4 regions of the Klebsiella ornithinolytica genome follow, and region 1 is predicted to be linked to each of the others. Evidence: predicted binding sites of a transcription regulator. Region 1 holds the regulator's gene; each other region holds the start of a gene.

Region 1 (7,857 bases):
TCCTGTAAAACGCGTTTAAAAAAGAGCGGATTGTTAATCCGCAGATCGGAGGGGGCGGGGCCATTGACCTCAATGCCCGCGCGACCGAGCAATTCGGTTGCAATTCGGTACCAGTCGTCGTTTGGTACGCTTACTTCTTCTATACACGATGAACTCATAGCTTCTCCATCACGCCCAAGTGATCAGAACCTTAAAACAGCGTAGACGCTTTTTTGGCTTTGTGAGAAATCTCACGGAATATCCGTGAAGCTGCTATCCGACGTAGAACAGAGGAAGGGCGATAACCCTTGCCGAAAGGCCTTCCATGGTGAAACGGGACGCATCCTGCTGCCGTTAATCGTAAAAAATATTTTATTTATGTGAAGCCGGTTCAGTATAGGCCGCTGAAATCCGGCTTTCAATAAAAATATATTAGCAGGCTAATTACTGAGCCTTAACATCGCCGAAACGCGTTTATGCATGCGACGATTCGGTAGTCAGGCAGGCGCTGTGACGCTGCATAAAATAACCCAGCCCGGCCAGCACGATCGAGACCAGCATCACGCTGGTGGTGGTGAGCAGCGGTGTGGCAATCAGCGCGGAGACCAGCAGACTGGTCAGGAAGCACAGACCAAGCTGCAGCGTATTCTGCAGCGCGGCGGCACGGCCGGTCGCCTGCGGGAACGGCTTCAGTGCCTGGGCGACAACAATCGGGTAAATCCCGCCATTGACAACGGCCATCACGCAGAAGGGAATCATCACCGCAATGATTGAGACATCTTCAACCCGACCAACCATCCAGGTTGCAGCCACGCTGACGGCGAAAATCACCAGCAGCCAGGGCAGCAGCTGTTGGCCCTGCCATTTCTGCAGCGCCGCGCGGCATCCATAGCCACCGACTAAAAAGGCGATTGTCTGCGGAACATAGCTAAGACCGATAGCGGTCGGGCTGTAGCCCATCTCATGGAGAATAAACGGCGACCCGGTCAACCAGGCAAAAAAGCTGGCGGAGCAGGCGGCGTAAATCAGCACGTTGCCGCTGTATTCGCGCGAACGCAGCAGCGTCATAAAGGTCAACTTCTCGCGGACATCACCCTGCGGCCTGACGACCGGCTTCAGGCGTAGGGCGGGTACCATCAGCAGCAGGGCGATGGCAAACAGGGTGGCAAAAATGGCCTGCCATTCCAGATGGGCAAGCAGCCAGCTGCCGAGCAACGGCGCCAGAGCCGGCGATAGACCCACCAGCGGCATGATGGTGGCGAAAATACGGTTAGTGCGCTGGGCTGGATAATAATCCGTGACCATCGCCTGCCAGGTCACCGCCGCCGCGCAGACGCCGATCGCCTGAATAAAGCGCAGCACCAGCATCAGGGTGGCATCCCGCACCCACAGCATTCCCAGACAGCTGATAGCGAAGATCGCCAGCCCGGTCAGCAGAATCGGTTTACGTCCGTAGCGGTCCGAGAGCGGGCCCCAGAACAGCTGTCCGATGGCGAAGCCGGCGAGGAACAGGCTCAGACTGGCGCTGACCGACGCCGCAGACGTATTGAGATCTTGCTGGATGGCCGAAAAGGCCGGCAGATACATGTCGGTGGCGAGGAAACCCAGCACGCTGAGTCCCGCCAGCCACACTAAAAATCCTTTCCCGGGTTGTTGCATAACATTCTCTTATAGGTGCAGGTATGATGCCGCAGAGTGTAGGGAGTGCATTCTGGCTTGTGAAACGCTAATATTTGCTACATGCATTCAAAATTTTTGCAGGCAGAATATGTGGTCCGAATACTCACTCGAAGTTGTTGATGCTGTCGCCCGCAACGGCAGCTTTAGCGCAGCGGCTCAGGAGCTGCACCGCGTACCTTCGGCGGTCAGTTATACCGTACGTCAGCTGGAGGAGTGGCTGGCAGTACCGCTTTTTGAACGCCGCCATCGCGATGTCGAATTGACCCCCGCCGGGCTCTGGTTTTTACAGGAAGGACGATCTGTTATCAAAAAAATGCAGATCACTCGCCAGCAGTGTCAGCAGATAGCCAACGGCTGGCGCGGCCAGCTGTCGATAGCCGTAGACGACATTGTTAAACCGGCCCGTATGCGTCAGATGATTGTCGATTTTTATCGTCACTTTCCCGATGTCGAGCTGATTGTTTTTCAGGAGGTCTTCAACGGCGTCTGGGACGCGCTGGCCGACGGGCGCGTGGAACTGGCTATCGGGGCAACGCGTTCGATTCCGGTCGGGGGGCGCTACGCCTTTCGCGATATGGGAATGCTGAGCTGGCATTGCGTAGTGGCCAGCCATCACCCGCTGGCGCAGATGAACGGGCCACTGAGCGATGATGTGTTGCGCAACTGGCCGTCGCTGGTCCGGGAGGACACTTCCCGTTCGTTACCGAAACGCACGACCTGGCTACTGGACAACCAGAAAAGGGTAGTGGTGCCGGACTGGGAATCATCAGCTACCTGCCTCTCGGCGGGATTGTGCGTAGGGATGGTGCCGAGCCATTTTGCTCGCCCCTGGATTGACCGCGGTGAATGGACCGCGCTGGCGCTGGAAAACCCGTTCCCGGACGCCGCGTGCTGCCTGACCTGGCAGCAGAGCGACACGTCACCGGCGCTGTCGTGGCTGCTGGATTATCTGGGGGACAGCGAAACGTTGAACCGGGAGTGGCTGCGGGCGCCGGAGTAACCGGCGCCGCACGGGCGATCAGCGACGATAATCGACGAACGGGCCGTCTACGACGGAGCGACGCTCTACCAGCCGCGGGTGAACCTCAATAGATTGCGACTCTTCACGCTTGTTGACGATACGATCCATCAGCATATTGAAGGCCGCTTCCCCCAGCGAATCTTTCGGCTGGTGGATGGTGGTCAGCGCCGGGCTGAAATAGCGGGCGTTACGCACGTTATCATACCCGATCAGCGAAATGTCCTGCGGCACGCGCAGTCCCATCTCATCCGCAGCACAGATTGCGCCCATCGCCATGATGTCGCCGCCGCAGAAGACCGCCGTCGGGCGATGCTGCTGGCTGAGGATCTGCTGCATGGCGCGGTAGCCGGATTCAGGCTCGAAGTCGCCCTGAACAATCCAGCTTTCCGGAACGGCGATCTGCGCTTCTTCCATGGCTTTCATAAAGCCCGCCAGGCGGCCGGCGCCGGTATTACGCTCCAGCGGACCCGGGATCACGCCGATTTCACGGTGGCCGCGTTCCACCAGATAGCGACCGGCCATATAGCCGCCTTCGAAGGCGTTATCGATGACCGAATCGGTGAAGTCGGCTTTGGATTCACCCCAGTCCATTACCACCATCGGAATATGGCGGTACTCTTCCAGCATGCTGAGCACCGATTCCGGATATTCAGAACACATAACCAGCAGGCCGTCGACGCGCTTTTGCGCCATCATCGACAGGTAGGCCTGCTGTTTTTCGAGATCGTTCCACGCATTGCCCAGAATCAGGGTATAGCCTTTCTGGAAACAGCTCTTTTCTACGGCTTCAATAATCTCAGCGAAATAGGCCGCTTCGCTGCTGGTGGCCAGCAGGCCAATCGATTTGGTGTGATTAACCTTCAGGCTGCGAGCAACGGCACTGGGGGAGTAGTGCAGCTCTTTGATCGCCGCCCACACGGCGTTGCGGGTTTCTTCCGCCACGAAACGGGTTTTGTTAATTACATGTGACACTGTTGTAGTGGAAACGTTTGCGCGCTTCGCTACATCTTTAATTGTTGCCATTACTTCTCACTCCAGACCTTGACCTGATCGTCTGATTATCGATACGTAAACGTTTGCCTATACACACCCTGAATACAATTTTCAACATTGCATCACGTCGGGAAAACGACACAGAACGACAGGAAGGGGTCAATGGCCGATACGCTTTCAAATTAGCGTGGGATTTTGTCCGATCTTGCGGCAAAGGGGAAGAGCAAAAATGTGCATCACCCTAAAACATGGAAGATTTTTGCGCTATATTGTGCAAAAATGAGCAAGCTCACTTTTCATGTGGGGATAACTGGGGGGAAAAATTGATGGATACAGATTTAAAGTTTTCGCTGACGACAACGATTATTGTCCTGGGTCTCATCGTGGCCGCCGGCCTGACAGCGGTGCTGCACTGATTTATCAGGGGGAGAGGCCTCTTTCCCCCGACATCCCGCCATTATTATCAATTTCGCAAAAATCTTTTGCCATTTCGTTTACTTTTGTTTTTTTGTGATTGATGTCATGCTTTTGACTTCTGATGAGATACCGTCGCCGATGGCGGTCTGCTGGAGTCATTGAATGAAAATCAACTTTCCCTTGTTAGCGCTGGCGATAGGCGCGTTTGGTATTGGCACCACGGAGTTTTCCCCGATGGGGCTGCTGCCGGTAATTGCCAAAGGCGTCGACGTGTCAATTCCGGCGGCGGGAATGCTGATCAGCGCTTATGCGATCGGCGTGATGGTCGGGGCGCCGCTGATGACTTTGCTGCTCTCTCATCGCGCGCGCAGAAATGCGCTGATTTTTCTGATGGCGATCTTTACGCTGGGTAACGTCCTCTCCTCAATGGCGCCGGATTACACCACGCTGCTGATTTCGCGCATTATCACCAGCCTTAACCACGGCGCTTTCTTCGGCCTCGGTTCGGTGGTGGCGGCGAGCGTGGTGCCAAAACACAAACAGGCCAGTGCGGTGGCGACCATGTTCATGGGGTTAACCATCGCTAACATTGGCGGCGTTCCGGCGGCGACATGGCTTGGCGAGACCATCGGCTGGCGGATGTCGTTCCTCGCGACGGCAGGTCTGGGGCTGGTGGCGATGGTCAGCCTGTGGTTTTCGTTGCCCAAAGGCAGCGCTGGCGAGCGTCCGAACGTAAAGCAGGAGCTCTCCGTGCTGGTTCGTCCGCAGGTGCTCTCCGCATTGCTGACCACCGTGCTGGGGGCCGGCGCGATGTTTACCCTCTATACCTATATTTCACCGGTGCTGCACACCATTACGCACGCCTCGCCGCTGTTCGTCACCGCCATGCTGGTGTTGATTGGCGTCGGCTTTTCGCTGGGTAACTACCTCGGCGGTAAATTCGCCGACCGTTCCGTCTCCGGGACGCTGAAGGGGTTTCTGCTGCTGCTGATGGTCATCATGCTGGCGATTCCGCTGCTGGCGCAGACACAGCTGGGGGCTGCAATCAGTATGGTGGTCTGGGGGGCGGCGACCTTCGCCGTGGTTCCACCGCTGCAAATGCGGGTGATGCGGGTGGCTCATGAAGCGCCGGGGCTCTCTTCGTCGGTCAATATCGGGGCCTTTAACCTTGGCAATGCGCTCGGTGCGGCAGCCGGTGGCGCGGTGATTTCCGGCGGACTGGGCTATGCCTTTGTGCCGGTGATGGGGGCGATAATTGCCGGTGTGGCGCTGCTGCTGGTGCTGTTCGGCGGGCGTTCGCAGCCGGAAGAGGCGTTGGTCGGACAGTAGTCGGTGTATTCGCAGAAGGGTTTCCCCTTCTGCGTTAGCGTTTTAGGCCGCCAGGTTGGCCGCCACAAACTTCCAGTTTACCAGCGCCCAGAAGTGCGCCAGATAGTCAGGACGGGCGTTGCGGTAGTCGATGTAATAGGCATGTTCCCAGACATCCACGGTCAGCAGCGGTTTGGCGTCGCCGGTCAGCGGCGTGCCAGCGTTGCTGGTGGAGACAATGCTCAGGCTGCCATCGCTATTTTTAACCAGCCATGTCCAGCCTGCACCAAAGTTCTTCGCTGCCGCGTCGGTAAACTTCGCTTTGAACTCTGCGAAGCTGCCGAAGGATTGATTGATGGCGGCTGCCAGCTCACCTTCCGGCTCGCCGCCCGCATTCGGCGCGAGGCAGTTCCAGTAGAAAGTATGGTTCCAGACCTGGGCCGCATTGTTAAAGATGCCGCCTTCAGAAGAGCGGACGATCGCTTCTAAAGATTGACCTTCAAACGCGGTGCCTTTGATCAGGTTGTTGAGGTTGGTGACATAGGCCTGGTGATGTTTGCCGTAGTGGTATTCCAGGGTTTCTGCGGAAATGTGCGGCGCCAGGGCGTCTTTTGCATACGGTAATGCAGGTAATTCAAACGACATTGTTACTCTCCTTATAACTTCTTGTTTTCTAGCTCACATTCAAAGGATGTTTGACCATCCACAACAGCATGTACTGTCCCTCGCCGGGGCGAGTGCAACAGGTTTTTATTGTGATCGGAATGCTAACACTTGCAGAAGGGAGTTAAAAGCCTTGCAATGATAAAGGGTATATTTAACAAATGTACCTGGTTAAGCCTTCGCCGGAGCGCAAGGCAGCGCATTTCAGCAGAGCCGGTTGATCGCTGTTGCTGTTGAAATATAAAGTGATTACTGAAAAATCCATTTTGCAGAGGTCTGTTTTGTCTAACATAGTCTATCGCCAGGCGTCCCTGGCCGACGTCGAACGCTGTTTTGAAATTGAAACGAGCGCGTATGAAGGGGATGAGGCGGCTACCCGTGAAAAGATTGCCACCCGAATCCAGCAGTACCCGGAAGGATTTCTTTGCATGGAACGGCAAGGAGAGGTTATTGGCTTTATTAACTCAGGGTGCGCGTGGGAAGTCGTTATGTCGGATGAAGCCTTCAAGGAGCTGGTCGGGCACGATCCCCGCGCGCCGAATGTAGTGATTATGTCTGTAGTCATTGCGCCTGAACACCAGGGAAAAGGGTATTCGACCGCCCTGATGGAGCGATTTATCCGGCAGATGGCACAGGCGCAGAAGAGCGCCATTCACCTGATGTGCAAAGACCGACACGTGGCCCTGTATGAGCGGTTTGGTTTTCGCTACGAGCGGCCTTCGGCCTCGGATCATGGCGGGATGTCCTGGCATGAGATGAGCATGGCGTTATAGCCGGGGAATTGACCTGCCGCAGGTGCGGCAGGTCAGGTTCAGCGAATGGTTTTGGGGGTCATCACCCGGCGTGCGCCGACATAGTGGCGAATCCAGTAATCTTCGCTTAATGAGGTGATCTGAATATCGCGGCCGGTACGCGGCGACTGAATAAACTTGCCGTTGCCAACGTAAACGCCGACGTGATCGGCGGTGCCGCGCCCACGGGTGCGGAAGAAGACCAGATCGCCGCTCTGCAGCTCGCCGCGATCGACCGGACGGGCATCGCGCAGGTGATACATCTCATTGGCGGTGCGCGGAATGCGGATTTTTACCAGATCCTTATAGGCGTAGTAGACCAGCCCACTGCAGTCAAAACCAGTACGCGGCGAGGTTCCGCCCCAGCGATACGGTTTGCCAATCTGATCCATTAACTTCGACATCGCGGTGCTTTGCGCTTTCTGCACGCGGGCTTTGTGCGCATCCGCCAGCGTCAGCGGCGGTTCTTCCGCGATTGTTTTACAACGTTTTTTATAGCCTTTACGGACGACGCATTTGCTCTGCATGCTGGCCATGACCGGAGCCGGTTCGGCGGCCGGCGCGATCGTTTTCGCACACTGCTTTTTATACCCTTTACGCAAAACGCATTTTTTGCTGCCGGCGGCCTGACGGTTCAGCGCCGTCTGGCTGGATGCGGTGGTGCGAGTGGGGTGTCTGGTGCGGGTGGCCGTTGAGGCTTTCTTGCTGGCGGTTTTGGTTGTGGACTTCGTTTTCTGAGCGGTGGCTTTTTTCTTACGTTCTGTTGTGTCTTTCGCCGCGTGCGCTTTTGGCGTGGCGGAGGTGTGCGTATGCCCTGAAGCATGCGCCAGTGGTGTAAATGAGATAGATGTAAACAGTAATGCACAGAGCGAAATCGCGATTTTGTTTAGCCGCGCCACTGAGCAATCCCCTGATTAATGACAGATATGTACCCATACCTGACGGTGAATGACAAAACCCAACGATTCTAAAGCATAAAAACCCGGAAAGTTAATACTCTTTTGT
Region 2 (7,857 bases), 2.7 Mb from region 1:
ATAAATTTTCAGCAGTGAGACCAGAAAACGTGATTTACCGCCTGAATTGTAGCGTCTGAAGGCTTCCATTCCGCCCCCCGTCTGGTCTACATTTGGAGGGCGAAAAAAAGTGGCTATCGGTGCGTGTATGCAGGAGAGTGCTTTTCAGGCATTTCCGTCGCACTCGGTGCTTAGCAAGCGATAAACACATTGTAAGGATAACTTATGAACAAGACTCAACTGATTGATGTAATTGCGGACAAAGCTGACCTGTCCAAAGCACAGGCAAAAGCTGCCCTGGAATCTACCCTGGCTGCAATTACTGAGTCTCTGAAAGAAGGTGATGCTGTTCAACTGGTTGGTTTCGGTACCTTCAAAGTGAACCACCGCGCTGAGCGTACTGGCCGCAACCCGCAGACCGGTAACGAAATCAAAATTGCCGCTGCTAACGTGCCGGCGTTTGTTTCTGGTAAAGCACTGAAAGACGCAGTTAAGTAAGACCGCGTGGCAGTGTACAGTTTTAACGAAGGGGCCTTAAAGCCCCTTTTGTCTATCTGGCGTCGCGCATTGATGCTGGCAGGCGTCGCGCTGATCTCTGCCTGTAGCCATGATTCTTCTGTCCCACCTTTTACCGCCAGCGGGTATGCGGACAACCAGGGCGCGATGCGTATCTGGCGTCTGGACTCCAACGGCGAAGTGCATCTGCTTGCGGCCTTCAGCCCGTGGCGTCACGGCAACACTTCAACCAGCGAATACCGCTGGCAGGGCGACCGGCTCACGCTTATCGAACTCAACGTCTACGGCAAACCGACGGAACACATTCGCGCCCGTTTTGATGATCAGGGCGAACTGAGCTTTATGCAGCGCGAAGTGGACGGACAAAAACAGCAGCTTTCCAGCGATCAGGTGGCGCTTTACCGCTACCGGGCAACGCAGATTCGCCGGACCAGCGACGCATTGCGACAAGGGCGCGTTGTTCTGCGTCAGGGGCGCTGGCATGCCAACCAGACGGTGACGACCTGTGAAGGGCAAACCGTGAAGCCGGATCTGGATGCGCGGGCCTTAGCCCATATTGAACGCCGCCAGAATCACTCCTCCGTTGAGGTGAGCGTGGCGTGGCTGGAAGCCTCAGACGGCGCTCAGCTTTTGCTGGTGGCCAACGAAGACTTCTGTACCTGGCAGCCGCAGGAAAAAACCTTCTGACCTCCTGTCAGAGACGCTTTGCGCTATCGGCGTGGTTACCATTCCCTCTGTCCTCCTCCACCATACGCTTCTCTGAGGCGGGTAGCCGCACATCCTCCGTGACAGGTTGGCGGGCTGACGATAAAAAACGGGCGACTCCAGAATGAAGCCGCCCGTTAATGAGGCCTGTTATGAGGTTACGCTCAGACGCTAGCGTTGCTCGCGGGCAATAGCGCGCCAGCCGATATCGCTACGGCTGAAGCTTCCTTCCCAATGAATACCGGTCAGGAGTTCGTAGGCACGCTGCTGCGCCTGGGCTACGGTGTCGCCCAATGCCGTCACGCACAGTACGCGGCCGCCGTTAGTCACCACGCGCTGATCGTCGGCAAGCTTCGTCCCGGCATGGAAGACCTTGCCATCCACCGCTTCTTCCTGCGGCAGGCCGAAGATTTCGTCGCCGGTGGCGTAGTTGCCCGGATAGCCGCCTGCGGCAACCACCACGCCAAGCGAGGCGCGATCGTCCCACTCGGAGGTTTTCTCATCCAGCTTACCGTCACAGGCGGCGAGGCACAGCTCCACCATATCGGATTTCATACGCAGCATAATGGGCTGCGTTTCCGGATCGCCGAAACGGCAGTTGAACTCGATGACTTTTGGATTGCCCTGTTTGTCGATCATCAGACCGGCGTACAGGAAACCGGTATAGGTATTGCCTTCCGCCGCCATGCCTTTGACCGTTGGCCAAATGATGCGATCCATCGTGCGCTGATGCACCTCATCCGTGACCACCGGGGCGGGTGAGTAGGCGCCCATACCGCCGGTATTCGGACCGGTATCGCCATTGCCTACGCGTTTGTGGTCCTGGCTGGTGGCCATCGGCAGGACGTGCTCGCCGTCGACCATGACGATAAAGCTGGCTTCTTCACCATCGAGGAACTCTTCGATCACGATCCGATGACCCGCGTCGCCAAATGCGTTGCCGGCCAGCATATCCTGAACCGCCTCTTCCGCTTCTTGTAGCGTCATCGCGACAATCACGCCTTTACCGGCCGCCAGACCGTCCGCCTTGATAACAATCGGGGCGCCTTTTTCGCGCAGATAGGCCAGTGCCGGTTCGACTTCGGTGAAGTTCTGATATTCCGCGGTCGGAATGTTATGCCGCGCGAGGAAATCTTTGGTAAAGGCTTTTGAGCCTTCCAGCTGGGCGGCGCCTTCGGTCGGGCCGAAGATTTTCAGGCCCGCAGCGCGGAACGCATCGACAATGCCAATCACCAGCGGCGCTTCCGGGCCGACGATGGTCAGATCGATCTTTTCGCGCTGTGCAAAGTCCAGCAGCGCCGGAATATCGGTCACGCCGATATTCACGTTTTGCAGCGCAGGCTCCAGGGCGGTGCCGGCGTTACCCGGCGCCACGTAGACGGTGTCGACCAGCGGAGACTGTGCCGCCTTCCATCCCAGCGCGTGCTCGCGGCCGCCGTTGCCAATCACTAATACTTTCATGTTCTGCTCCGTGAATTAATGGCGGAAGTGACGCATGTCGGTGAAGATCATCGCAATGCCGTGTTCGTCAGCTGCGGCAATGACTTCATCATCACGGATAGAGCCGCCAGGCTGGATAACACAGGTAATGCCCACTGCAGCAGCAGCGTCGATACCGTCACGGAACGGGAAGAAGGCGTCAGAAGCCATTGCCGAGCCTTTCACTTCCAGACCTTCATCGCCCGCTTTGATACCGGCAATTTTCGCCGAGTAAACGCGGCTCATCTGGCCTGCACCTATCCCGATGGTCATGTTCTCTTTTGCATAGACAATCGCGTTGGATTTCACGAACTTCGCCACTTTCCAGCAGAACAGCGCGTCGCGCAGTTCCTGCTCGGTAGGCTGGCGTTTCGTCACGACGCGCAGATCGCTCTCGGTGACCATGCCCAGGTCGCGATCCTGAACCAGCAGGCCGCCGTTAACGCGTTTGAAATCGAGACCCGGGACGCGTGCCGCCCACTCGCCGCAGGTCAGAACGCGGACGTTCTGCTTGGCCGCCGTCACCTTCAGGGCCTCTTCGCTGGCGGATGGGGCAATGATCACTTCAACAAACTGGCGAGAAATGATGGCCTGTGCGGTTTCCGCATCCAGTTCACGGTTGAAGGCGATAATGCCGCCGAATGCGGAGGTCGGGTCGGTTTTGTAGGCGCGATCGTAAGCATCCAGAATTGAAGTGCTGACTGCGACGCCGCACGGGTTGGCGTGTTTGACAATCACGCAGGCCGGTTCGCTGAACTCTTTCACGCACTCCAGCGCCGCATCGGTATCGGCGATGTTGTTATAAGAAAGGGCTTTGCCTTGAACCTGAGTGGCGGTCGCAACCGACGCCTCTTTAATATCTTCTTCTATATAGAAGGCAGCCTGCTGATGGCTGTTCTCGCCGTAGCGCATATCCTGCTTCTTAATGAAGTTCAGGTTCAGCGTACGCGGGAAGCGGCCGGAGGCTTCCTGAGTCTCACCATGATAGGCCGGAACCATGCTGCCGAAGTAGTTGGCAATCATGCTGTCGTAGGCAGCGGTGTGTTCGAAAGCTTTAATGGCGAGATCGAAGCGGGTTTCCAGAGTCAGGGAACCGTCGTTAGCATCCATCTCTTTAATAATGGCGTGGTAGTCATGGCTCTTCACGACGATAGCCACGTCTTTATGGTTCTTGGCCGCGGAGCGCACCATGGTCGGGCCGCCGATATCGATATTTTCTACCGCATCTTCCAGCGAACACCCTTCGCGGGCGACGGTCTGGGCAAACGGATAAAGGTTAACAACAACCATATCGATAGGAGAGATCGCGTGCTGGGCCATGATCTCATCATCCTGGCCGCGACGGCCGAGAATACCGCCGTGTACTTTTGGATGCAGGGTCTTAACGCGTCCATCCATCATTTCCGGGAAACCGGTGTAGTCAGAGACTTCGGTTACCGGCAGACCTTTCTCAGCCAGCAGGCGTGCGGTACCACCCGTAGACAGTAGCTCAACACCACGAGCGGAAAGAGCCTGCGCGAATTCGACGATACCGGCCTTGTCAGAAACACTGAGCAGAGCGCGGCGGACTGGACGACGTTGTTGCATGGTATTAAATCCCCAGGATTTGAACATTACAGAGAGCGTTAGGTGAGTTTTTGTCGAAAAACTCACCTAACGCACCCAACCGGGCATCCTTGTCATAGCGCGGCATTGTAACGAAAACGTTTGCGCAACGCTCGCGAATTTTTATCTTTCTCTTTTTTGCCGCTCTCTTCTCTATATAGAAGGGGCTTTTGACGGACTTTATCAGGTAAGAAGGGGCGCAATCTGTGGATAATTCTGTGTGTAACAGGGTATAAAGCGGGGTTTTGCTGGGGAATGCAGCAGTCAGTCATTTTTCTGCAATTTTTCTATTGCGGGCGCTCGAGAACTCCCTATAATGCGCCTCCATCGACACGGAACAACGGCAAACAAGCCGCCGGGTTGAAAGAGAAAACTTCTGAAAAACGAGGTTGACTCTGAAAGAGGAAAGCGTAATATACGCCACCTCGCGACAGAGCGTTCAGCGCCGTCGCACTGCTCTTTAACAATTTATCAGACAATCTGTGTGGGCACTCAAAGTGACATGGATTCTTAACGTCCTCGGACGAAAAATGAATACCAAGTCTCTGAGTGAACACGTAATTCATTACGAAGTTTAATTCACGAGCATCAAACTTAAATTGAAGAGTTTGATCATGGCTCAGATTGAACGCTGGCGGCAGGCCTAACACATGCAAGTCGAGCGGTAGCACAGAGAGCTTGCTCTCGGGTGACGAGCGGCGGACGGGTGAGTAATGTCTGGGAAACTGCCTGATGGAGGGGGATAACTACTGGAAACGGTAGCTAATACCGCATAACGTCGCAAGACCAAAGTGGGGGACCTTCGGGCCTCATGCCATCAGATGTGCCCAGATGGGATTAGCTAGTAGGTGGGGTAATGGCTCACCTAGGCGACGATCCCTAGCTGGTCTGAGAGGATGACCAGCCACACTGGAACTGAGACACGGTCCAGACTCCTACGGGAGGCAGCAGTGGGGAATATTGCACAATGGGCGCAAGCCTGATGCAGCCATGCCGCGTGTATGAAGAAGGCCTTCGGGTTGTAAAGTACTTTCAGCGAGGAGGAAGGCGTTAAGGTTAATAACCTTGGCGATTGACGTTACTCGCAGAAGAAGCACCGGCTAACTCCGTGCCAGCAGCCGCGGTAATACGGAGGGTGCAAGCGTTAATCGGAATTACTGGGCGTAAAGCGCACGCAGGCGGTCTGTTAAGTCAGATGTGAAATCCCCGGGCTCAACCTGGGAACTGCATTTGAAACTGGCAGGCTTGAGTCTTGTAGAGGGGGGTAGAATTCCAGGTGTAGCGGTGAAATGCGTAGAGATCTGGAGGAATACCGGTGGCGAAGGCGGCCCCCTGGACAAAGACTGACGCTCAGGTGCGAAAGCGTGGGGAGCAAACAGGATTAGATACCCTGGTAGTCCACGCTGTAAACGATGTCGACTTGGAGGTTGTTCCCTTGAGGAGTGGCTTCCGGAGCTAACGCGTTAAGTCGACCGCCTGGGGAGTACGGCCGCAAGGTTAAAACTCAAATGAATTGACGGGGGCCCGCACAAGCGGTGGAGCATGTGGTTTAATTCGATGCAACGCGAAGAACCTTACCTACTCTTGACATCCAGAGAACTTAGCAGAGATGCTTTGGTGCCTTCGGGAACTCTGAGACAGGTGCTGCATGGCTGTCGTCAGCTCGTGTTGTGAAATGTTGGGTTAAGTCCCGCAACGAGCGCAACCCTTATCCTTTGTTGCCAGCGGTTCGGCCGGGAACTCAAAGGAGACTGCCAGTGATAAACTGGAGGAAGGTGGGGATGACGTCAAGTCATCATGGCCCTTACGAGTAGGGCTACACACGTGCTACAATGGCATATACAAAGAGAAGCGACCTCGCGAGAGCAAGCGGACCTCATAAAGTATGTCGTAGTCCGGATTGGAGTCTGCAACTCGACTCCATGAAGTCGGAATCGCTAGTAATCGTAGATCAGAATGCTACGGTGAATACGTTCCCGGGCCTTGTACACACCGCCCGTCACACCATGGGAGTGGGTTGCAAAAGAAGTAGGTAGCTTAACCTTCGGGAGGGCGCTTACCACTTTGTGATTCATGACTGGGGTGAAGTCGTAACAAGGTAACCGTAGGGGAACCTGCGGTTGGATCACCTCCTTACCTGAAAGAACCTGCCTTTGTAGTGCTCACACAGATTGTCTGATGAAAAGTAAATAGCAAGGCGTCTTGCGATTGAGACTTCAGTGTCCCCTTCGTCTAGAGGCCCAGGACACCGCCCTTTCACGGCGGTAACAGGGGTTCGAATCCCCTAGGGGACGCCACTTGCTGGTTCGTGAGTGAAAGTCGCCGACCTCTATATCTCAAAACTGATTCTCAGGAATCACGTTTGAGATATTTGCTCTTTAAAAATCTGGATCAAGCTGAAAATTGAAACGACACACTGTTTCCTTTCTCCGTAATAAGAAAGGAAAAAGCGGTGTGTTCGAGTCTCTCAAATTTTCGCAACGCGGACTGTTTTACGAAACAGTTTCGGGTTGTGAGGTTAAGCGACTAAGCGTACACGGTGGATGCCCTGGCAGTCAGAGGCGATGAAGGACGTGCTAATCTGCGATAAGCGTCGGTAAGGTGATATGAACCGTTATAACCGGCGATTTCCGAATGGGGAAACCCAGTGTGATTCGTCACACTATCGTTAAGTGAATACATAGCTTAACGAAGCGAACCGGGGGAACTGAAACATCTAAGTACCCCGAGGAAAAGAAATCAACCGAGATTCCCCCAGTAGCGGCGAGCGAACGGGGAGGAGCCCAGAGTCTGAATCAGCGCGTGTGTTAGTGGAACGGTCTGGAAAGTCCGGCGGTACAGGGTGATAGCCCCGTACACTAAAATGCACACGTTGTGAACTCGAAGAGTAGGGCGGGACACGTGGTATCCTGTCTGAATATGGGGGGACCATCCTCCAAGGCTAAATACTCCTGACTGACCGATAGTGAACCAGTACCGTGAGGGAAAGGCGAAAAGAACCCCGGCGAGGGGAGTGAAAAAGAACCTGAAACCGTGTACGTACAAGCAGTGGGAGCCTACTTGTTAGGTGACTGCGTACCTTTTGTATAATGGGTCAGCGACTTATATTCTGTAGCAAGGTTAACCGTATAGGGGAGCCGCAGGGAAACCGAGTCTTAACTGGGCGTTAAGTTGCAGGGTATAGACCCGAAACCCGGTGATCTAGCCATGGGCAGGTTGAAGGTTGGGTAACACTAACTGGAGGACCGAACCGACTAATGTTGAAAAATTAGCGGATGACTTGTGGCTGGGGGTGAAAGGCCAATCAAACCGGGAGATAGCTGGTTCTCCCCGAAAGCTATTTAGGTAGCGCCTCGTGAACTCATCTTCGGGGGTAGAGCACTGTTTCGGCTAGGGGGTCATCCCGACTTACCAACCCGATGCAAACTACGAATACCGAAGAATGTTATCACGGGAGACACACGGCGGGTGCTAACGTCCGTCGTGAAGAGGGAAACAACCCAGACCGCCAGCTAAGGTCCCAAAGTCATGGTTAAGTGGGAAACGATGTGGGAAGGCACAGACAGCCAGGAT
Region 3 (7,857 bases), 1.1 Mb from region 1:
TCGCCATTTTCTGCCGCGTGGAACCAGTTCACCTGGGCCGCATGCTGCGTTTTTGCCAGCGTGTCGAGCATGGCCAGCATCGGTGTTTGTCCGACGCCGCCGGAAATCAGCGTAACCGGCGTTTCCGGCTCAACGGCGAGGAAGAAGTCACCTGCCGGCGCAGCCAGATGCACAATATCTCCTTCCTGTGAGGCGTTATGCAGCCAGTTTGATACCTGACCGCCGTTTTCGCGTTTAACCGCAATTCGGTAGCCTTTGCCGTCTGGCTTGCGGGTCAGCGAATACTGACGAATTTCCTGATATTCAAACTCCTGCGGCTTCAGCCAAATCGCCAGATACTGGCCCGGCTGATAATCCGCCACCGGCTGGCCGTCTACCGGCTCGAGATCGAAGCTGGTAATCAGGGCGCTACGCGGGGTTTTCTTCACGATACGAAACGCGCGCGTGCCTTCCCAGCCCCCGTTTTTGCTGGCGTTATCCCGGTAGATTTCAGATTCACGATGAATAAAGACATTGGCCAACACGCCGTAGGCTTTGCCCCATGCGTCAAGCACTTCCTGGCCCGGGCTGAACATTTCGTCGAGCGTCGCCAGCAGATGGCCGCCGACAATATTGTACTGTTCCGGTTTGATCTGGAAGCTGGTGTGTTTCTGGGCGATTTTCTCGACGGCAGGCAGCAGGGCAGGCAGGTTGTCGATATTGCTGGCGTAAGCGGCAATGGCATTAAACAACGCTTCACGCTGGTCGCCGTTACGCTGGTTGCTCATGTTGAAGATCTCTTTGAGCTCCGGGTTATGGGCAAACATGCGATCGTAAAAATGGGCGGTCAGCTTAGGACCTGTTTCGACGAGCAGGGGAATAGTGGCTTTAACCGTTGCGATGGTTTGGGCGTCGAGCATAGCAGCTTCCTTCGGTGTTATTTAAATGATGTATTTTATATGCATCTTATAAAAATAACCCTGCACTGTAAATGGTTCCTTAACACTTTTCCCCGTAGCGGTAACAACATGAAGAATTTGCATCACAAACCTGAAAAGAAATCCGTTGATAATCGTTGAGTCGTTATTGCTCAAAGCCTTGTGTAATGGGGAGCCAATCGTTTGCGTAAAATCCTTTGTCAAGACCTGTTATCACAGAACGATTCGGTTATACTGTGGGCCGTCGCCCAAAAAGGCCCCCCTTTTAGAGCTGTAATCTATTGTTAGCTGAGCAGGAGATGCGGATGTTAAAGCGTGAAATGAACATTGCCGATTATGATGCCGAACTGTGGCAGGCTATGGAGCAGGAAAAAGTACGTCAGGAAGAGCACATCGAACTGATCGCCTCCGAGAACTACACCAGTCCGCGTGTTATGCAGGCACAGGGTTCTCAGCTGACCAATAAATATGCCGAAGGTTATCCGGGCAAGCGCTACTACGGCGGTTGCGAATATGTTGATATCGTTGAACAACTGGCGATTGACCGTGCAAAAGAGCTGTTCGGCGCTGATTACGCTAACGTACAGCCGCACTCCGGCTCCCAGGCTAACTTCGCGGTCTACACCGCTCTGCTGCAACCGGGCGATACCGTTCTGGGTATGAACCTGGCGCAAGGCGGTCACCTGACTCACGGCTCTCCGGTTAACTTCTCAGGCAAACTGTACAACATCATTCCTTACGGCATCGATGAGTCCGGTAAAATCGACTATGCAGACATGGCGAAGCAGGCTCAGGAACATAAACCGAAAATGATCATCGGTGGTTTCTCTGCTTACTCCGGTATCGTTGACTGGGCAAAAATGCGTGAAATCGCTGACAGCATCGGCGCATACCTGTTCGTCGATATGGCCCACGTTGCTGGCCTGATTGCCGCGGGCGTTTACCCAAACCCGGTTCCGCATGCTCACGTTGTGACGACCACTACCCATAAAACCCTGGCGGGTCCGCGCGGCGGCCTGATCCTGGCGAAGGGCGGTAGCGAAGAGCTGTATAAAAAACTGAACTCTGCCGTATTCCCTAGCGCACAGGGCGGCCCGCTGATGCACGTTATCGCGGGTAAAGCGGTTGCGCTGAAAGAAGCGATGGAGCCAGAGTTCAAAGTCTATCAGCAGCAGGTTGCGAAAAACGCCAAAGCGATGGTTGAAGTATTCCTGAATCGCGGCTACAAAGTGGTTTCCGGCGGTACTGAAAACCACCTGTTCCTGCTGGATCTGGTCGATAAAAACCTGACCGGTAAAGAAGCTGACGCTGCGCTGGGCCGTGCTAACATCACCGTCAATAAAAACAGCGTACCAAACGATCCGAAGAGCCCGTTTGTGACCTCCGGTATCCGTATCGGTTCTCCGGCGGTAACCCGTCGCGGCTTTAAAGAAGCGGAAGTGAAAGAGCTGGCCGGCTGGATGTGCGACGTGCTGGACAACATCAATGACGAAGCGGTCATTGAGCGCGTGAAGGGTAAAGTGCTGGATATCTGTGCACGCTTCCCGGTTTATGCGTAACGTTTAACGACGCAAGCGTAAAGAAAAAGGCCGCCAGTGCGGCCTTTTTTACGTCCGGCGTTCAGAGGTTAACGACGGTCGAGGGAGATAGCGCCCGGGCCAGTGATGGCCAGAAGCAGGAAGGCTCCAGCTATACTGATGTTTTTGTAGAAGTTAATCATATTGGGAAGTACGGCATCACCGCTCATATCCCAGTAATGATGGCCAATGACGGCGGTACCGAGGGTGTAAAAAATAAAGATCACCGCCAGCGGACGGGTGAAGAAGCCCAGGATAATCAGGATTGCCGCCGGCACCTCCATCACAATCGCGATAATCGCCGCTAACGTCGGAAGCGGCGCGCCGGAGGAGGCCATATATTGTACCGTACCGCTAAAGCCCATCAGTTTGGGATAGCCAAATATAATAAACAGCAGTACGACGGCAATACGGGCGATCAGCAGCAGAACGGAACGGGAAGAGCCAAAGTCGAAATAGCGTAGTGTGTTCATAATCAATCCGTTGTGAAGGTGCGTGATTTAAACGTAATACACAATTTTGTGATCTGCCACATACCTTGTGCGATCAACGTAATGTCTGCAGTTGCTCTTCCACGTACAGATAGCCAATGCCGAGCAGCTGCTGTTGACGACTCAGCTGTCCGAAGCCGATTTGCGTTGCTCTGGTGCGCGGCGCGTCACGATGATCGAAAGGGTTAAAGCCTGTCTGCCTGATGATGGTATTCAACCACTCTTCGCCAAATCCGCAGCTGCGGCCGTACAATAAGATATTGTTTATATTTAAGATATTAAGAAAGTTGTAGAGGCTGAGCCCGATGGCATTTGCGGAGTCTTCCACCCACGTATGAAGGCGAGAATCACCCTGCTGCCATTTTTCGATCAGGGCATCGATGGTCAGCGCCTCTGGATTATTGGCGAGATCGGGCTGTGTTTTAAGCCATATCCGCGCCTGTTTTTTCAATGCGCTCAGTGATGCCACCGTTTCCAGGCAGCCATAGCGCCCGCAGTCGCAGGCAACGCCATCAGGATTGATAATAGTGTGTCCAATCTGGCCGCTGCCATAAAGGCTACCGCGCCAGACCTGGTCGTTGATGACAAATGACGAACCAATACCGTAATCGACGTTGATGACGCAGAAGTCGCGATACTGTCCCTCATTTTGCCATTTTTCCGCCAGCGCCAGCATGACGCAGTCGTTGTCGACCATTACGCGGACATTGAGTTTTTCTTCCAGCAGATATTTCATCTCCACGGGTTGCTTCCAGGGAGCCTGCGGCATGGTCTGTGATACTCCCGTTCCCGCATCAACCTGCCCATGAACCGCCAGCGCCAGATTGATTTTCTGCCTGGGCCAGTTCTTACGGTACTGATGCCAGCATTTCTCAATCGCTGCCAGCAGTGCCTGAGGCGTTGGGGCGTCAATGGCGTGGTATTCGACGTCGCCTTTCGCACTCAGACAGGCATTTCCAAGCTGACACTCGATACTGGTGGGCGTGATGTTCATACACAGGGTCCAGTCGCCATCGGGCGCAATAAGCCAGGCGCCGCTGCTATGACCGCGGGCCAGATGCTCATCCTGTACATTGACCACGCGTCCTTCCTCTTCCAGCTCCTGGAGGATATTGCTGACCGCGGGAATTGAGATTTGCGCCAGCCGCGCGAGCGTCGATTTACTGGCTCGTTTTTTGCGGTACAGATACTCCAGCAGCACACCCTTGTTGTAATGGCGGATTTGCTGATTGTTAATGCAGGCTTTCATAAACTAAACCTTGTTAACTAAATTGCGTGATTATTGTGCGTAAATGCGCTGATTCTGTCTATTAAACTGCTCTCATTATTTCACTTCAGTATGTCTTGTTAACTTTGAGGGCATTATGAGTTCAGTAAATGTTTGGCAGGAAACGGTACATATTCCAACCTATGAAACGGGGGCGCAGGATATTCACCCCATGTTCCTGGAAAATCGGGTTTATCAGGGGTCTTCCGGGGCGGTGTATCCCTATGGTGTGACGGATACGCTGAGTGAGGAAAAAACGCTAAAGGCCTGGCAGGCGGTGTGGCTGGAAAATGATTACATCAAAATTATGATCCTGCCCGAGCTGGGAGGCCGCGTGCATCGCGCGTGGGATAAGGTCAGACAGCGTGATTTCGTTTATCACAATGATGTCATCAAGCCCGCGCTGGTTGGCCTGCTTGGCCCGTGGATTTCCGGAGGAATTGAGTTTAACTGGCCGCAGCACCACCGTCCCACCACCTATATGCCGGTTGATTTTACGATTAGCGAAAATGACGATGGCTCAAAAACCGTTTGGGTTGGCGAGACGGAGCCGATGCATGGGCTGCAGGTGATGACCGGGTTTACTCTGCGTCCGCAGCGCGCGGCATTAGAGATTGGTAGCCGGGTTTACAACGGTAACGCCACCCCGCGCCATTTCTTGTGGTGGGCGAACCCTGCGGTTAAGGGGGGCGATGGACATCAAAGCGTATTCCCGCCGGATGTGACTGCGGTATTTGATCACGGCAAGCGCGCGGTTTCCGCGTTTCCGATTGCTACCGGCACCTATTACAAGGTGGACTATTCGGCCGGCGTCGACATCTCGCGCTATAAAAATGTCCCTGTACCGACCTCCTATATGGCGGAAAAGTCAGAGTACGATTTCGTCGGCGCCTGGTGCCACGATGAAGATGGTGGGTTGCTGCACGTCGCGGATCATCACATTGCGCCAGGGAAAAAACAGTGGAGCTGGGGTTACAGCGAGTTTGGTCAGGCGTGGGACAAAAATCTGACGGATGATAATGGTCCTTACATCGAGCTGATGACCGGCATTTTTGCCGATAACCAACCGGATTTTACCTGGCTCGATCCGTTTGAAGAAAAGCGCTTCGAACAATACTTCCTGCCTTACCATTCGCTGGGCATGGTACAGAACGCTTCGCGCGATGCGGTGATCAAACTGCAACGCGAAGAGGACAACATTATATGGGGCGTATATGCTATTTCGCCTCTGGTCGCCCACCGGCTTACGGTTCGCGAAGAGGGCAACCCGCAGCCGCTGCTTGATGAAGTGATTGAGCTGATGCCATGCGCTGCCGTTCAGGCAACGTTAGCCGGTATTGACCCATCTCGTCTGACGATGGAGCTGCTGGACAGTCACGGCAGGTGCGTTTTGCGCTATCAGGAGCATCAGCCGCAGGAGTTGCCGCTGCCGGAAGTGGCGGTTACGCCCTTACACGCCGGAGCCATAAGCAGCGTGGATGAGGCGTGGTTTATCGGCCAGCATCTGGAGCAGTATCACCACGCCAGTCGCTCACCGTTTGATTATTACCTGCGGGGAATTGAGCTGGACCCGCAGGACTACCGCTGCAACCTGGCGCTGGCGATGCTGGAATACAACCGCGCGGATTACTCGCAAACCATCGAGTATGCGAGCCGGGCATTGTCGCGCGCGCATCGGTTAAACAAAAATCCGCAGTGTGGGCAGGCAAGTTTGATTCGTGCCAGTGCGAGAGAGCGTCTACAGAAGTGGCATGATGCGCAGGAGGATTTTTGGCGCGCGGTGTGGAGCGGCAATAGCAAGGCCGGGGGATATTACGGACTTGCCCGACTGGCGACGCGCAGCGAGCGCTACGATGATGCGCTGGCATTTTGCCGGCAGAGCCTGCTGGCGTGTCCCATCAACCAGGATGTGCTGTCGCTGGAAACCCTGTTGCTGCATCTCACCGGTCGTCGCAGTCAGGCCTTACAGCAGATTGAAAAGCTGCTGGGAGACTATCCGCTGAATCCCACCCTGTGGTGGCTCAACGCAACAATATCAGAGGCTGAAGCGGATACGGCGCGCTGGTTCGCCGTATGCCAGTCGCGGGATATTAACGCACTGCTGACGGCCGGGCTGTTGTTGAGCTGGGGAATGGCGGCGCGGGCGAAAGCCGTACTGACGGCGCTGAACTGTCAAAAAACGCTGCCGCTCTATTTACAGGCCAGTCTGGCTGAAGGTAACGAGCGTATCGCGCTGATCAACCGCGCACGCGAAGTGTTCGCTGACTTCGTGCGTTTTCCCAATCTGCTGGTGGAAGTGGCTGCGCTGGAGAAGATACCCGAGTGCTATTTTGCTCAGCATCTGCTCGCCTGTTTCCACTATAGCCGGCGTCATTATGAGAAAGCGACGCAGCTATGGCATCGCTGCGTTGAAATGGCTCCTGATTTTGCCGATGCCTGGCGAGGGCTGGCGATTCATGCATGGAATAAACAGAGTGATGCCCACCTGGCGGCAGCGTATCTGGAGAAAGCCTGCGCCCGGCAGCCGCAGGATGCGCGTCTGCTTTTTGAACGCGACCTGCTGGATAAGCTGACCGCCGTTGAGCCGGAAAAACGCCTTGCCCGCCTGGAGGCCAATCTCGCAACCGCCTTGAAACGCGATGATTTAACGGCGGAGCTGCTCCATCTGTGGCACCTGGCGGGCAACGTTGAGCAGGCGGCAAATGTGCTTGCTTCGCGTAAATTCCACCCCTGGGAAGGCGGCGAAGGCAAGGTGACCAGCCAGTTTGTTATCAACCAGTTATTACGTGCCTGGCCGTATCTCCAGCCGCAGCCGCAGCAGGCGGAAACGCTGCTGCTATCGGCGCTGCGCTATCCGGAAAACCTCAGCGAAGGGCGTCTCCCGGGACAGACGGATAACGATATCTGGTTCTGGCTGGGGATTTGCGCCAGGCAGCAGGGCATGGAGGAACGCGCGCTTGAGTGTTTCCGCAAGGCGGCGTCAGGCGATCGGACGATCAATATTCATAGCTACTACAACGATCAGCCGGTGGACTATCTCTTCTGGCAAGGCGTGGCTTTGCGGATGCTCGGCGATCGTCTGAGCAGCGAGCGTCTTTTCACTGAAATGTTGCAGTGGGCTGAGCATATGGAAACGGCACAGATAGAGGCCGACTTCTTCGCGGTGTCGCAGCCTGACCTGCTGGCGCTATATGCCGATATCCAAAAACAGCATCAGGAGAAGTGTTTGCTGGTGCGAGTTCTGGCGACCGCGGGATTAGGCGGCGGTTCGAGGCATGAACAGGCGCTGTCGGCGCTGGAAGCGCTAAACCCGGCCTGGGCGAAGGCGGCATTATTCCGTAAAACGCTGCCGTTTGTACTGCACCTCATTAACTAAAGAGCGTTTACTGTAATTTTTGAGCGGTCTGACCCGCCGCGCTTCTCGAGATGTTTAGAATATGTGAAATCGTTCTGCGGCAGGCCCGAATGCCGCAGAATCCAAACAACAATAAATGCCTGACCCTACAGGAGGCACGTATGTCTAAAAGTAAGGCAGTCTCATGTTTTTTATGTTTACTGTTAACGTCGTTGAGTATTTCACTCCCCGTCTATAGCGCGACAAAGGA
Region 4 (7,857 bases), 2.3 Mb from region 1:
TCTTCCGCTTCACCTTTTTGTGGATCAGGAATAAAAGCGCACACCGTCATTTATATTCAGCCGTTAATCAGGATATCAAGATGAAAGATCTTTTCAGCTTACAAGGCAAACGTATTTTAATTACTGGCGCAGGACAAGGCATTGGTTTTGTCATGGCGCAGGGCCTTGCACAATATGGCGCCGAAATCATTATCAACGATATTTCAGCGTCCCGGGCAGATGATGCGGTGATGAAATTACGTGATGAAGGCGCGATTGCTCATTCGGCCGTATTTAATGTGACCGATGCCGATGCTGTCGAAAATGCGATTGCTAAAATCGAAGAAGAAATCGGCGCGATTGATGTGTTATTCAATAATGCGGGTATTCAGCGTCGCCATCCGTTTACCGAGTTTCCGGTACAGGAATGGAACGATGTTATTTCCGTGAACCAAACCGCGGTATTTCTGGTCTCGCAGGCCGTGGCTAAACGCATGGTGAGCCGCCAGCGCGGAAAAATCGTCAATATCTGTTCCATGCAGAGCGAGCTGGGACGCGACACCATTACGCCTTATGCCGCCGCCAAAGGGGCGGTCAAAATGCTGACCCGCGGCATGTGCGTCGAGCTGGCGCGCTATAACATTCAGGTCAACGGTATCGCACCGGGCTACTTTAAAACCGCCATGACCCAGGCGTTGGTGGACGATCGCGCCTTTACCGACTGGTTGTGCAAACGCACGCCAGCCAACCGCTGGGGCGATCCGCAAGAGCTGGTCGGTGCGGCGGTGTTCCTCTCCTCCAGAGCATCCGATTTCGTCAATGGTCATCTGTTGTTTGTCGACGGCGGCATGCTGGTTGCCGTCTGATTAAGGAGCGCATTATGGCAGGGCAATGCATTATTTTGATGGGCGTTTCAGGCACCGGCAAAACCACCGTTGGTCAGGCGCTGGCCCAGGCGCTTGGCGCAAAGTTTATTGACGGCGACGACCTTCATCCACGGCAGAACATCATCAAAATGGCCGCCAGCCAGCCGCTTGATGATGACGATCGCCAGCCCTGGCTGGAGCGCATCGCCGACGTGATTTTCAGCCTCGAGCAAAAGAATGAATCTGGCGTACTGGTCTGCTCGGCGTTGAAAAAACGCTATCGCGATCGCCTGCGTGAAGGCAGCGGTAATCTGCGTTTTCTGTGGCTGACCGGGGAGTATGAGTGCATTCTCCAGCGCATGCAGCGACGTCAGGGCCACTTTATGCCGGAAGCGCTGCTGCGCAGCCAGTTTGCCGCCCTGGAAACACCGGATGCCAGCGAGGGTGATATCGTCGCCGTTGATATCGCCCCCGACGTCGCCACCATCGTGGCGCAATCGCTCACATTACTTACCCCTCAACCAGCACAGGGAGTTCCGGCATGATTATCGATACCTTAAGCGCCGCCGCCAAAAATGCGTTCTATCCGGCGGTCATTAAAAAAGCGCTCCAGGCCGTTGCGCAGCAGGATCCCCACACCCTGCCTCCGGGCAAATATACCGTCGATGGCGATAACCTGTTCTTTACCGTCGTTGAGGGTCAGACGCGTCCGCTGTCGGAGCAGCGCCCGGAATTTCATCGTCAGTATATTGATATTCATATTGTACTGGCGGGCGTTGAGATAATCGGCGCCGGCAACAAAGGTCTGCCGATCGCGCCGGACGGACCGTTCAAAGAGGCCCATGATATTGGCTTTTGTGAGGCAATCAGCAGCGAAACGCTGATTCATCTGCACCCGGAAGAGCTGGCCATTTTATTCCCGGGCGAACTGCACCGCCCGATGGGCGCGATGGATGCCGGCGCGCCGCTGCGCAAAATTATCGTTAAGATAGATAACGCTCTGCTGTAGCGGTCCCGCCGTAATCAGCCCCACGAGATCCTTCGCGGGGCCCCGGATAACCCTTAGTTATCCAGTTCATCCATCGACTTCACCTGATCGCGATTGATCTGTTCAGTCCGGCCGGTTTCCGCATTTTTGTACGACACCATACCAGTATCATCATCCACCTGCGGCTTGCCATCAGTCACGATCGTTTTACCGTCGGTCGTTTTCAGCGACTGGTTCGATGAACAGCCCGCCACAAACAACATTGCCGTCGCCGCCAGCGCGGATGCCATCAGAATTTTGTTCCGCATTGTATCCTCCTGTCTTTCCGTCAATTGATATCGTTATGATGCTAACTATAGTTAGCCTCACCGGACGGACCGTGAAAAGCAGAACTCTCCGAAGATGGCGCGGATAAAAAAAGGGCCGACGATTTCTCGTCAACCCTTGTTGTTCCGCGACCCGATATTATCGAGGCAGCTTACTTTTTAATTTGCGCGTGCATTTCCTGAACCGAGGTCACTTTCTCGATGGCGTTGGCGTTGAGCGCCATCGCCGTCGCGAAACCGCCGTTCAGGGTGGTGTCGTAATGCACTTTGTACTGCAGGGCGCTGCGGCGAATCAGCTTGGAGTCTTCAATCGCCTGACGACCTTCGGTGGTGTTGATGATGTAGGTGTATTCGCCATTCTTAATACGGTCCTGAATGTGCGGACGACCTTCATGCACCTTATTCACCAGACGTGGGTTGATCCCCGCCTCACCCAGCACAATCGCGGTACCGTGAGTCGCATCCAGTTCGAAACCAAACTTCAGCAGTTTCGCCGCCAGGTCTACAACACGCTCTTTGTCGCCTTCGCGAACGGAGAGCAGCGCGCGGCCCTGTTTTTTCATCGTTGAGCTGCTGCCCAGCTGCGCTTTAGCGAACGCTTCGGCGAAAGTACGGCCCACGCCCATCACTTCCCCGGTAGAGCGCATTTCTGGCCCTAACAGCGGGTCAACGCCCGGGAATTTGTTGAACGGCAGCACCACTTCTTTCACCGAGTAGTACGGCGGGATAATTTCTTTGGTGACGCCCTGCTGGGCCAGGGTCTGGCCAGCCATCACTCGCGCCGCCACTTTGGCCAGCGGGATACCGGTGGCTTTAGAGACGAACGGTACGGTACGCGCCGCACGCGGGTTCACTTCAATCAGGTACACTTCATTGTTTTTCACCGCGAACTGGACGTTCATCAGGCCACGGACCTGCAGTTCAAAGGCCAGCTTCTGTACCTGCTCACGCATCACATCCTGAATTTCCTTGCTCAGGGTGTAGGCCGGCAGAGAACATGCGGAGTCGCCCGAGTGCACGCCCGCCTGTTCGATGTGCTCCATGATGCCGCCAATCAGCACCATTTCGCCGTCGCAGATAGCGTCAACGTCGACTTCGACCGCATCGTCAAGGAAGCGGTCCAGCAGAACCGGCGCGTCGTTCGAGACGCTGACCGCGGTCTGGAAGTAGCGCTTCAGGTCGGCTTCGTCGTAGACGATTTCCATCGCCCGACCGCCCAGGACGTAGGACGGACGCACCACCAGCGGGTAGCCAATCTCTTTCGCCTTCTCAACGGCCATCTCAATGGTGGTCACGGTGGCGTTCGCCGGCTGTTTCAGCTTCAGACGGTCAACCGCCTGCTGGAAACGTTCACGGTCTTCGGCACGGTCAATCGCATCCGGGCTGGTTCCGATAACCGGTACGCCGGCCGCTTCCAGCGCACGCGCCAGTTTCAGCGGCGTCTGGCCGCCGTACTGGACGATAACGCCCTTCGGCTTCTCGATACGCACGATTTCCAGCACGTCTTCCAGCGTCACCGGCTCAAAGTACAGACGGTCGGAGGTGTCGTAGTCGGTAGACACGGTTTCCGGGTTACAGTTAACCATAATGGTCTCGTAACCATCTTCACGCAGCGCCAGTGAAGCATGTACGCAGCAGTAGTCAAATTCGATACCCTGACCGATACGGTTCGGGCCGCCGCCAAGGACCATGATTTTATCGCGGTCAACGGACGGGTTCGCTTCACACTCGTCTTCATAGGTGGAGTACATGTAGGCGGTATCGGTAGCGAATTCCGCCGCGCAGGTATCCACGCGCTTGTAGACCGGGTGCAGGTCGTACTGGTCACGCAGCTTACGGATTTCACCTTCACGAACGCCGGCCAGTTTTGCCAGACGGGCATCGGCAAAGCCTTTACGCTTCAGCTGACGCAGGAAGTCAGGCGTCAGACCGGTGATGCCAAGGTCAGCCACTTTCTCTTCCAGACGTACCAGCTCTTCAATTTGTACCAGGAACCAGCGGTCGATGTTGGTCAGGTTGAAGACGCCGTCCACGGACAGCCCCGCGCGGAACGCATCGGCGATGTACCAGATACGCTCGGCGCCGGCATCTTTCAGCTCACGGCGAATTTTGGTCAGCGCTTCCGGGTCGTCGAGGCTGACTTTCGGATCGAAACCGGTGGCCCCTACTTCCAGGCCGCGCAGCGCTTTCTGCAGGGATTCCTGCTGGGTGCGGCCAATCGCCATCACTTCACCCACGGATTTCATCTGGGTGGTCAGGCGGTCATTAGCGCCAACGAATTTTTCAAAGTTGAAGCGGGGAATCTTGGTCACGACATAGTCGATGGACGGTTCGAACGAGGCCGGCGTACGGCCGCCGGTGATGTCGTTCATCAGCTCATCCAGGGTGTAGCCGACCGCCAGTTTGGCCGCCACTTTGGCAATCGGGAAACCGGTCGCTTTGGATGCCAGCGCGGAGGAGCGTGATACGCGCGGGTTCATTTCGATAACAATCAGGCGGCCGTCTTTCGGGTTAACGGAGAACTGCACGTTAGAGCCGCCGGTTTCGACGCCAATTTCGCGCAGCACCGCCATCGATGCATTACGCATCACCTGGTATTCTTTATCGGTCAGGGTTTGCGCCGGGGCGACGGTGATGGAGTCACCGGTATGGATGCCCATGGCGTCGAAGTTTTCGATGGAGCAGACGATGATGCAGTTGTCGTTCTTATCGCGCACCACTTCCATCTCGTACTCTTTCCAGCCGATCAGCGATTCATCAATCAGCAGTTCGTTGGTCGGAGAGAGATCCAGCCCGCGGGCACAAATTTCTTCGAACTCTTCACGGTTGTAAGCGATACCGCCGCCGGTGCCGCCCATAGTGAAGGAGGGACGGATGATACACGGGTAGCCCACGTCAGCGGCCACCGCCAGCGCTTCTTCCATGGTGTGCGCAATACCGGAACGTGCGGTATCCAGACCGATTTTCTTCATTGCCACATCGAAGCGACGGCGGTCTTCCGCTTTATCAATCGCGTCGGCGGTGGCGCCGATCATGGTGACGCCGAATTCGGCCAGCACGCCCTGACGTTCCAGCTCCAGCGCGCAGTTCAGCGCCGTCTGGCCGCCCATAGTCGGCAGTACCGCATCCGGACGCTCTTTTTCGATAATTTTGCGCACCACTTCCCAGTGGATCGGCTCAATATAGGTCGCATCGGCCATTTCCGGGTCGGTCATGATGGTGGCCGGGTTGGAGTTCACCAGAATGACACGGTAACCTTCTTCACGCAGGGCCTTACAGGCCTGGGCGCCAGAGTAGTCAAATTCGCAAGCCTGGCCGATAACGATCGGGCCAGCGCCAAGAATCAGGATGCTTTTTATGTCTGTACGTTTTGGCATGGCTCTTTTCTCCTGATTATTTCGCGGACTGGCGGTACTGCTCAATTAATGCAATAAAATGGTCGAACAACGGCGCGGCATCGTGCGGGCCTGGGCTCGCTTCCGGGTGGCCCTGGAAGCTAAACGCTGGTTTGTCAGTGCGGTGGATGCCCTGCAGCGTTCCGTCGAACAGCGACTTGTGGGTCACGCGCAGGTTAGACGGCATGGAGGCTTCGTCTACCGCAAAACCGTGGTTCTGGGCGGTAATCATCACCACATTATTATCGATATCTTTAACCGGGTGGTTGCCGCCGTGGTGGCCGAACTTCATCTTAACGGTCTTCGCACCGCTCGCCAGCGCCAGCAGCTGATGGCCGAGGCAGATGCCGAATACCGGAATATCGGTCTCGAGGAATTTCTCAATCGCGGCAATGGCGTAATCGCACGGCGCCGGGTCGCCAGGGCCGTTGGACAGGAAGATACCGTCCGGATTCATCTTCAGCACCTCTTCGGCAGAGGTTTTCGCCGGCACAACCGTCAGGCGGCAGCCGCGGTCAACCAGCATGCGCAGGATGTTGCGTTTGGCGCCAAAATCGTAGGCTACAACGTGGAACGGCAGCTCGCTTTCCGCTTTCGCTTCCGGCAGGTCGCCCGCCAGCGTCCAGCTTCCTTGCGTCCAGCTGTAGGTTTCTGAAGTGGTGACTTCTTTCGCCAGGTCCATGCCGTTCAGGCCCGGGAACGCTTTGGCTTTTTCCAGCGCCAGCTGCGCATCCAGGTTATCACCCACGATGATGCAGCCGTTCTGTGCGCCTTTTTCACGCAGCAAACGCGTCAGCTTACGGGTATCGATATCGGCAATCGCCACGATGTTATGGCGCTTGAGGTAAGAAGAGAGGTCTTCGGTATTGCGGAAGTTGCTGGCAATCAGCGGCAGGTCGCGAATGACCAGACCCTGCGCATGTACCTGAGAAGATTCTTCATCGGCGGCGTTGGTGCCGACATTACCAATATGGGGATAAGTAAGAGTGACAATTTGGCGGGAATAGGAAGGATCAGTGAGGATTTCTTGATAACCGGTCATTGAAGTATTGAAAACGACTTCCCCAACCGCCGTGCCCGTTGCCCCGATGGCCCGACCGTGAAACTGGGTTCCGTCTTCCAGAACCAATAGCGCTGACTTAATCAAAACACCCTCCAGAGAATATTCACTCACTTTATTTGCATATTAATGCATGTGTATGACATGAATCAATGCAAATTTGCTTACCTATGGATTTCTGGCAAACGGCGGCATTCTGGAGAGATGTCGGGTAAAAGTCAACTTAAAGCCGATATTTTTTATCTCTTTTCACGTCACTGACCTCTCAGCACTGCGTTAGCAGGCAAAAAGATCAACAAACTATGCAGAGAAAACGCTTGCGGACCTGGAAGATTGCAAAACAGAGCGTGCAAGAGCAAAAAAGTAGACCAGATGGTCAAAATTTACAATAACACAACAAAAAACGAAGAGATAAGTTAATATTATAGCCACTTCATCATATTTTATTGATAAAGAAGCAAAAAATAAAAAGGGCAATAAAATATTGCCCTTTGCAATCAATTACATATTGAATGCAATAACCACATCACGATGGGTAATAAACCTTATAAAGCATTGAGATCAAGCACGTCACGCATATCGAAAAGGCCTGATTTCTTATCTTTTAACCACAATGCGGAACGAACGGCACCATTGGCAAAAGTCATCCGGCTGGATGCCTTGTGGCTGATTTCAATACGCTCACCAATATCGGCAAACATAGCGGTATGCTCGCCAACGATATCCCCGGCGCGCACGGTGGCAAAGCCGATGGTCCCAGGGACGCGTTCGCCGGTATGCCCTTCACGGCTGTAGACCGCGCAATCCTTCAGATCTTTGTTCAGCGCGCCGGCAATCGCCTCGCCCATCGCCAGTGCGGTGCCCGACGGTGCGTCCACTTTGTGGCGGTGGTGCGCTTCAATAATTTCGATATCGGTGTAGTCGCCCATCACCTTCGCCGCTTTCTCCAGCAGCTTTAACAGCACGTTGACGCCGACGCTGAAGTTGGCCGCGAAAACGATGGCAATATCCTGCGCCGCATCGCGAATGGCCTGTTTCCCGGCCTCATCAAAACCGGTGGTACCAATCACCATCCCTTTGCCGTGTTCGCGGCAGAAAGCAAGGTGGTTTAACGTACCTTCCGGACGGGTGAAATCGATTAGCACATCAAAATCATCTTTGACCGCCGCAAGACTGCTTTGCACCGCGACACCCGCTTTACCGGCCCCGGCCAGTTCACCGGCATCGCTCCCAAGGAGGGAAG

The links. Region 1 encodes PurR, which represses purine synthesis genes. Its sites were predicted from a motif close to CANGCAAACGTTTGCNTG; they were not measured.
Region 2: a site for PurR is predicted at 4,376-4,393, ahead of purH (bifunctional phosphoribosylaminoimidazolecarboxamide formyltransferase/IMP cyclohydrolase). Genes of this name have one in related genera too.
Region 3: a site for PurR is predicted at 1,090-1,107, ahead of glyA (serine hydroxymethyltransferase). Genes of this name have one in related genera too.
Region 4: a site for PurR is predicted at 6,793-6,810, ahead of carA (glutamine-hydrolyzing carbamoyl-phosphate synthase small subunit). Genes of this name have one in related genera too.

What each region holds. Positions count from the first base shown of each region.
Region 1 covers NZ_CP130153.1:2,372,377-2,380,233, forward strand. The annotation lists gene cfa (cyclopropane fatty acyl phospholipid synthase) at 1-158, opposite strand, end outside; gene punC (purine nucleoside transporter PunC) at 454-1,638, opposite strand; gene punR (DNA-binding transcriptional activator PunR) at 1,748-2,659, shown strand; gene purR (HTH-type transcriptional repressor PurR) at 2,678-3,703, opposite strand; gene cydH (cytochrome bd-I oxidase subunit CydH) at 4,000-4,089, shown strand; gene Q1L34_RS11100 (MFS transporter) at 4,253-5,419, shown strand; gene sodB (superoxide dismutase [Fe]) at 5,462-6,043, opposite strand; gene Q1L34_RS11110 (GNAT family N-acetyltransferase) at 6,343-6,834, shown strand; gene Q1L34_RS11115 (C40 family peptidase) at 6,873-7,751, opposite strand.
Region 2 covers NZ_CP130153.1:5,258,140-5,265,996, reverse strand. The annotation lists gene Q1L34_RS24895 (YjaG family protein) at 1-18, shown strand, start outside; gene hupA (nucleoid-associated protein HU-alpha) at 205-477, shown strand; gene Q1L34_RS24885 (DUF1481 domain-containing protein) at 490-1,182, shown strand; gene purD (phosphoribosylamine--glycine ligase) at 1,372-2,661, opposite strand; gene purH (bifunctional phosphoribosylaminoimidazolecarboxamide formyltransferase/IMP cyclohydrolase) at 2,677-4,266, opposite strand; rRNA gene Q1L34_RS24870 (16S ribosomal RNA) at 4,881-6,420, shown strand; tRNA gene Q1L34_RS24865 (tRNA-Glu) at 6,506-6,581, shown strand; rRNA gene Q1L34_RS24860 (23S ribosomal RNA) at 6,801-7,857, shown strand, end outside.
Region 3 covers NZ_CP130153.1:1,275,304-1,283,160, forward strand. The annotation lists gene hmpA (NO-inducible flavohemoprotein) at 1-899, opposite strand, end outside; gene glyA (serine hydroxymethyltransferase) at 1,223-2,476, shown strand; gene Q1L34_RS06135 (DoxX family protein) at 2,545-2,967, opposite strand; gene Q1L34_RS06140 (ROK family transcriptional regulator) at 3,041-4,234, opposite strand; gene Q1L34_RS06145 (DUF5107 domain-containing protein) at 4,350-7,628, shown strand; gene Q1L34_RS06150 (substrate-binding domain-containing protein) at 7,769-7,857, shown strand, end outside.
Region 4 covers NZ_CP130153.1:4,702,940-4,710,796, forward strand. The annotation lists gene idnO (gluconate 5-dehydrogenase) at 81-845, shown strand; gene Q1L34_RS22305 (gluconokinase) at 860-1,390, shown strand; gene Q1L34_RS22310 (NanQ anomerase/TabA/YiaL family protein) at 1,387-1,854, shown strand; gene Q1L34_RS22315 (YgdI/YgdR family lipoprotein) at 1,908-2,141, opposite strand; gene carB (carbamoyl-phosphate synthase large subunit) at 2,312-5,536, opposite strand; gene carA (glutamine-hydrolyzing carbamoyl-phosphate synthase small subunit) at 5,553-6,701, opposite strand; gene dapB (4-hydroxy-tetrahydrodipicolinate reductase) at 7,160-7,857, opposite strand, start outside.